2 regions of the Chitinophaga sp. W3I9 genome follow, and region 1 is predicted to be linked to the other one. Evidence: riboswitches for the same ligand, from Rfam matches in the RefSeq annotation. Region 1 holds a riboswitch; the other holds the start of a gene.
What was found. Region 1 has a riboswitch for S-adenosylmethionine ahead of QFZ51_RS09830 (trans-sulfuration enzyme family protein). Riboswitches for the same ligand answer to the same signal wherever they lie in the genome.
Positions count from the first base shown of each region.

Region 2: linked by a shared signal. The riboswitch ahead of QFZ51_RS16240 (trans-sulfuration enzyme family protein) and the one ahead of QFZ51_RS09830 (trans-sulfuration enzyme family protein) in region 1 are both predicted to bind S-adenosylmethionine.

Region 1 is NZ_JBNPWC010000001.1:2,316,766-2,320,180, forward strand. Features, by position in the region: gene QFZ51_RS09825 (homoserine dehydrogenase) at 1-743, opposite strand, end outside; gene QFZ51_RS09830 (trans-sulfuration enzyme family protein) at 840-2,018, opposite strand; SAM riboswitch class I at 2,204-2,323, opposite strand; gene QFZ51_RS09835 (DUF2851 family protein) at 2,451-3,415, shown strand, end outside.
Region 2 is NZ_JBNPWC010000001.1:3,955,000-3,958,414, forward strand. Features, by position in the region: gene QFZ51_RS16230 (YdcF family protein) at 1-729, shown strand, start outside; gene QFZ51_RS16235 (NAD-dependent epimerase/dehydratase family protein) at 781-1,725, shown strand; SAM riboswitch class I at 1,801-1,914, shown strand; gene QFZ51_RS16240 (trans-sulfuration enzyme family protein) at 2,065-3,243, shown strand; gene QFZ51_RS16245 (dicarboxylate/amino acid:cation symporter) at 3,194-3,415, opposite strand, start outside.

The sequences.
Region 1 (3,415 bases):
TGGCGGCGGCATTGCGCAATCAGTTTGATGGTACAATTTCTTTGTTTGGCAAATTGTATATCAAAATCATTGAGGTGATGGATACCGAAATTGAACACTTCTTCCGGTTTCACAAAGGTGCCGAATGCGTGCAGCAGCAGGATCACTATTTTAAATTTCGGATCATATCCTTCGATATCAAGTGTAGGATCTGTTTCCGCGAAACCCAGGTCCTGTGCCTGTTGCAAGGCAGTGGCAAAGCTGAGGTTCTCTTCAAATATTTTGGTAAGAATATAATTCGTAGATCCGTTACAGATACCTTCTACAGCATTGAGCAGGTCGTTATCATAATATTCTTCCAGGTTGCGGATAATGGGAATACTCGCACAGCTGGACGCTTCATACAGGAATGGCACTTTGTTTTCTGCCTGCAGCTGGTATAGTGCGGGCAGGTTTTCAGCGATCATACGTTTGCTGGCGCTTACTACGGCTTTGCCGTTGCGGAGTGCTTTGCTTACTATTTCGAAGGCTGCTTCGGTGTCGTTGATCAGTTCCACTACTACGTCAATGGTAGGATCTTCGAGGATGTCGTTTTTATCTGTCGTAAAGTAGCTGCTATCGATAGGTCTTGATTTATTGGGGTCTTTAATACAGATTTTTTTGATCCGTGCATTAATACCTTTTGTTCTGTTCAAAACTTCATAGAGTCCTTGTCCTACGACGCCAAATCCGAAAATGCCTAAATTGATGATCTTGTTTTCCATACTTTTTTTTGAGCTTTCCGCCGTAGGGGTCAGTCTTTCGCTGTACAGAGATGATCAGGTTCTGAACATTGAAAGTGGTGTGCTAACCGCTGACGGCTATTGTAAAACAGTAATTTGCTTGCCGGCCGGATGGTTTAATTTATCCAGCGCCTGTTTCAGGTCGTTGATCAGGTCATCAGCATCTTCGATGCCTACTGATAAACGGATGCAGGAGTCCTGCAGACCTGTTTTTCTCCGGAATTCTTCCGGTATGGTACGATGCGTCATGGTGGCCGGATGGGCCAGCATGCTTTTCACGCCGCCAAAGCTTTCTGCCAGCTTAAATAATTTGGTGGCGTTTACGATACGTATAGCGTTTTTGATATTGTCGCTTTTCAGGGAAAAGCTTACCAGTGCGCCGTAATTTTTTTGTTGTTTACGGGCAATGTGATGATTTTTATGAGTAGCCAGTCCGGGATAAAATACTTTATCCACAGCGGGGTGTGTGGCCAGCCAATTGGCGATGGCGTTGGCGTTGCTGCATTGTTTTTCCAGGCGCAGGTATAATGTTTCAATACCGCGTATGGTGAGCCATGCTTCAAACGGGCTGAGGATACTGCCGGAAATATTCTGGTTGTACCGGATCTGGTCTGCCAGTGTTTTTGAGTTTACGACTACGAGGCCGGCAATTACGTCACAGTGTCCTGCGAGGTATTTGGAAGCGCTGTGGATAACGAGGTCGGCGCCCAGTGTCAGCGGCTGTTGCAGTAATGGTGTGCTGAAGGTATTGTCTACCGCCAGCAGGATGTTATGTTGTTTAGCAATTTTGCTGATAGATTTAATATCAGATACGCGCAAAGTAGGATTGGTAGGGGATTCCAGCCAGATGATCCTTGTATTGGGCGTGATGGCGGCCAGTACTTTATCGAGGTTGCTGGTATCTACAAAATTCACTTTGATGCCAAAGCGTTCAAACATGTGATTAAAGATCTGGAAGATGCCACCGTAGGTGTCTTCCACGGCCATGATCTCATCGCCGGTCTTTAACAGCTTCAGCACCGCATCTATGGCCGACATACCGCTGGCAAACGCAAATCCGGCAAATCCTTCTTCCAGGTTGCAGATAAGGTCTTCCAGCACTTTTCTCGTGGGATTGTTTGCCCGCGAAAACTCAAAGCCTTTATTGATGCCGGGTGATTCCTGCACAAAGGTGGACGTTTGATAGATAGGCACAGAAATGGCGCCTGTCAGTTCGTCTACCGGGATGCTATGAATCAGTTGTGTAGCTGTTTTCATGTTATAAATTATTTTTAATGATGTTCAATGTGCACAATTGCCAACTGCAACGATATCATTAAAGATCAACTTAAACAACAACAAATCCATGAAAAGGGTGGGGAAGGGGCATAAAAAAAGCTCTCCCGTTTGTTGGAAGAGCTCCTTTAGAAAGTTATATATCTCTGTGAAGTATTATCTCTGCCAACTTATCTTTCCCCGATTTGCACCGGGGCAGGAATTAGCACCTTTTTCCCGATTATAATAATCAGGAAAGGTTGCTAAGGCATCGCAGGGCCAAGTCCCTCCGCCTTTCTGGATAAGTGATGTGTAAGAACTGGCGCAAAGGTAATATGACTTTGAGCAGATTTCCAAATTGGAGCTGAATTTTATTTATTAATCGATGTTTTATTACCTTTGGATGATATTATTTTGTACCCAACCATATCTCTTATGTTTGTTAACCCGTTGCTCTCAGAAGAGCTGTTCCAGCATATCTGGGCATTCCGGCTATTTAAGCAGGATCATCTAACCACTACCGGCGGAGAATCAGTACAGGTCTTGTTTCCCGGTAGTCACAACCACAATGGCGGGCCGGATTTTTCGGCCGCAAAAATCAGGATCGGGGCTACTTTATGGGTAGGCCAGGTGGAGCTGCACCTGCGTACATCCGACTGGTTCCGGCATGGGCACCAGCATAATCCGCAATACGGGCGAATTATCCTGCATGTGGTGTTTGTACACGATATGCCCGCCGTAGGAATGGGCGAGGCCCCCTGCCTGGAATTGCAGCAGCATATTCCCAAGTTGCTCCTGCAGCGGTATGAGGAGCTGCGGCGGTTGTCGCCTTTTGTTCCCTGTGCCCCGCATGCTGCGCGGGTGCCGCCCCTCATCTGGCTTAGCTGGAAGGAACGCTTGCTGGCAGAGCGCTGGGAACGTAAGATCGGCAGCCTGCGGGCCTGGCTGCAGCATAATCGCTACAACTGGGAAGAGGTGTGTTACTGGGCGGTAGCGCAAAGTTATGGCACGCCCGTAAATACCTTACCGTTCCTGCAGGTGGCACAGTCGCTGCCCTACAAAATGCTGATGCGGTACCGGCACCTGTTGCTTCAGCTGGAGGCCCTGCTGTTTGGCCAGGCAGGTATGCTGGAAGCGCCCCAAACAGACGGATATGCGTTGCAGTTACAGGATGTTTACGGGCACCTGCAACACAAGTTCCGGCTAAGTCCTATGCCCGCTCACCAATGGAACTGGCTGCGGATGCGGCCTGCCGCCTTTCCTACCATGCGGCTGGCGACTTTTGCGGCGCTTTTGCAGCAATCTCCCCACCTGTTTTCCCGCATACTGGAAGCCCCCGACGTAACAGCGCTGGAACAGCTGTTCTTCGTACAGCCGTCGGCGTACTGGCATACGCACTA
Region 2 (3,415 bases), 1.6 Mb from region 1:
TCGGCCACTTATTACGTGATGTCGCCTGCCTACAAGGCAATGGTACAACGTGTAATTGAAGATGCGGGGAAAAAGAAGCCGGACTTGTTTTTCCAGCCGTCGCTGCACGTGGCCCTGGAATTACTGACGCTGAACCGCCGCGATGAAGCCGTGCGTTATGAACCATTATCTGATACCAACCGGGATGCGTATAAACAAATAAAGAAAACAGACTGGAACAAATATCCGTACACCGCCATGCTTATCCTGGGCGCAAGCCCGGTAGCAAAGGAGGCCATCAGTGAAACCGGTAAAAGCCGCTGCCGTACCGGTGCGGAATTATACCGCAAAGGAATGGCGCCCTTTATTATTGTATCCGGTGGTCATGTAAGACCGGTAGGTACCCAATATTCCGAAGCAGTGGAAATGAGGAAATACCTGGTAAATGAACTGAAGATCCCCGCGTCGGCGGTGATGGTAGACCCTTATGCCCGCCACACTACCACCAACGTGCGTAATGCCGTGAGGATCGTGTGGCAGAGTGGCATACCGGCCGGTAAAAGAATGATGTGCGTGTCTGATGTGATGCACGTTGCCTACGTGAACAGCCCGATGTTCACCCAACGTTGCACCACAGAGTTAGGATATATGCCTGCGGCAGATATCAAACAGGCCGACCTCTACTTTTTATCATTCCTGCCGGATCTGCGGTCGCTGCAGGTAAATGTATTTGATCCATTGGACCCCTGAAATAAAATATCTCATTCATTTATTCGTCTACTTTATAAACACATCCTTATTATGTCTGATTCATCTATCCAGCCCTTATATACAATCCTCGGTGCAGGAGGTATTATTGCTAACGAACTGGCAGCCGAACTGGTGCGTCATCAGAAACGGGTACGCCTCGTAAGCCGGTCGCCAAAATCAATTGAAGGCATCACCGACCTGGTGCCGGCCGATATTACTGATGCCGCTCAAACAAAGAACGCCGTGAAAGATAGTGCCATCGTATTTCTTACTGCCGGTCTCCAATATAATATCAAAGTATGGTCTGATGCATGGCCAAAGATCATGACCAATGTAATTAATGCCTGCAAGGAAGCCGGTGCGAAGCTCATTTTCTTCGACAACGTATATTCTTACGGGTTAGTAAACGGACCTATGAAAGAAGATACGCCGTATCACCCCTCCAGTAAGAAAGGAACGATCCGTGCAGCCATTGCAACCCAGTTAATGAACGAGGTAAAGGCCGGTGGCCTTACGGCTACCATTGCAAGAGCGGCCGACTTCTACGGACCCGGCGCAGATAAAACCGGCTTCCTGAACCTGCTGATCATCGATAAGTTCCGGAAGAACAGCAATGCCATGTGGCTTGGAAAAGACGATCAGACACATAGCTATACCTTTACGCCGGATGCTGCCAAAGGATTGTTCCTTCTTTCACAGGACGATAGTTCCTGGAACCAGGTATGGCACCTGCCGACCGCCAACCCGGCGCCGGACGGCAACGGATATATAAATATAATTGCCACCCAGATGGGGGTGAAACCTAAATATATGAAGCTGGGCAGTTTTATGCTAACCCTCTCGGGATTGTTTGACACTACCATCCGGGAAATGAAGGAAATGCTGTACCAGAGTAACTATCCTTATATCTTCGACTCTACAAAGTTTGAACAACACTTTAAGGTGAAACCTACTTCTTATGAAGAAGGAATCCGTTTAACACTGGCACATAAATAATAGTCTACCGATTTAGTAGGAAAATAAATTTGGAAGTTATTTTTTCTGTCTTATCTTTGCACCAGTTCTTTAAATAGCTTATCAAGAAAGGAGGAGGGACATGGCCCGACGATACCTTAGCAACCATCACTGTGCAAACAGTGAAAGGTGCTGCATCCATCCCGGTTTACGGACCAGGAAAGATAAGTCAGATCAATAGTTTTACATTATATTATTCTTACGATAATAGAAAACTCATCTGGCTCCCAGGTGAGTTTTTTTTATGCTCCCACCTTTTTGATATGCTCATTTAACGGACCTGTTTAACCAATTTTTCATCAAACTAAAAATCAAACAAAGATGAGCACTATCACTGAACTGATCCATTCTATTCCCGTAGATCCGCAAACAGGCGCTATTGCAGTTCCTATTTACCAGACATCTACTTTTGTGCAAACAGCACCCGGTGTAAATAAAGGATACGATTATGCGCGGTCAAATAATCCTACCCGTGAAACCGCAGAAAAGATCATTGCGAAACTGGAAGGCGGCGCTACTGCATCTGCTTTTGCCAGCGGCCTGGCAGCAATCGACGCGGTAATCAAGCTCCTGAAATCAGGCGATGAAATTGTAGCGGTAGATGATATTTACGGCGGCGCTTTCCGGCTGTTTAATAAAGTATATGAGAAGTTTGGTATCAAAGTAAACTATGTAGATACCTCCGATACACAGGCGGTATTCAACGCCATCACACCGGCCACGCGCCTGATCTGGCTGGAAACGCCCACTAATCCAACGCTGAAGATTTCAGATATTGCGGCTATAGGCCGCATTGCAAAAGCGCATAACTGTTTGTTTTGTGTAGACAATACCTTTGCCTCCCCTGTGCTGCAAAAGCCCTTGCAGCTGGGCGCCGACCTGGTGATCCACAGTGCTACCAAGTACCTGGGCGGCCACAGCGACCTGATTGCGGGCGTGGTAGTGGCTAAAACATTACAACTGGGAGAGGAGATTAAATTTTATCAGAATGCCTGCGGCGCTATTCTTTCCCCGTTCGACAGCTTCCTGCTGATACGTGGTATTGAAACATTGCACTTGCGTATTAAGCAACATGGCATTAATGCGCAGGCCCTGGCGGAATACCTGGAAAAACACCCGGCAGTAGATAAAGTGTTTTATCCGGGATTGCCATCGCACCCGGGCCACGAGCTGGCAAAGCAGCAGAGTAAAGGGTTTGGAGGAATTATATCTTTTACCTTGAAAGATGACAGGGCCGAAGCGGCAACTGCGTTTGTTACAGCTACGCATTACTTTAAACTGGCAGAAAGCCTCGGAGGCATCAAAAGCTTATTGTGTCATCCCGCGGCGATGACCCATAAATCCATTCCCGCAGAAAAGAGAAGAGCGGCAGGCGTAAGCGATAGCCTGATCCGTTTATCAGTAGGACTTGAAGAAACCGCCGATCTGCTGGCCGACCTGGAGCAGGCGTTTACGAAACTGCCGGCGCCCGCCCCCGCAGAAAACGTGTTGTCAGCATAGCAGCAACATTGTCGCCCGTCGCATTGAGGATTGTAGCCAGCGGATCTACCAGCGTGCCTATAATCATCAGCGGCGGGAGTGCTTCTATGGGAAACCCGTAGATGCTCATCACCAGCAGTTCGCCAATGTAGCCGCCATTAGGAATACCGCCTTCCACGATGCTGGCTATAAC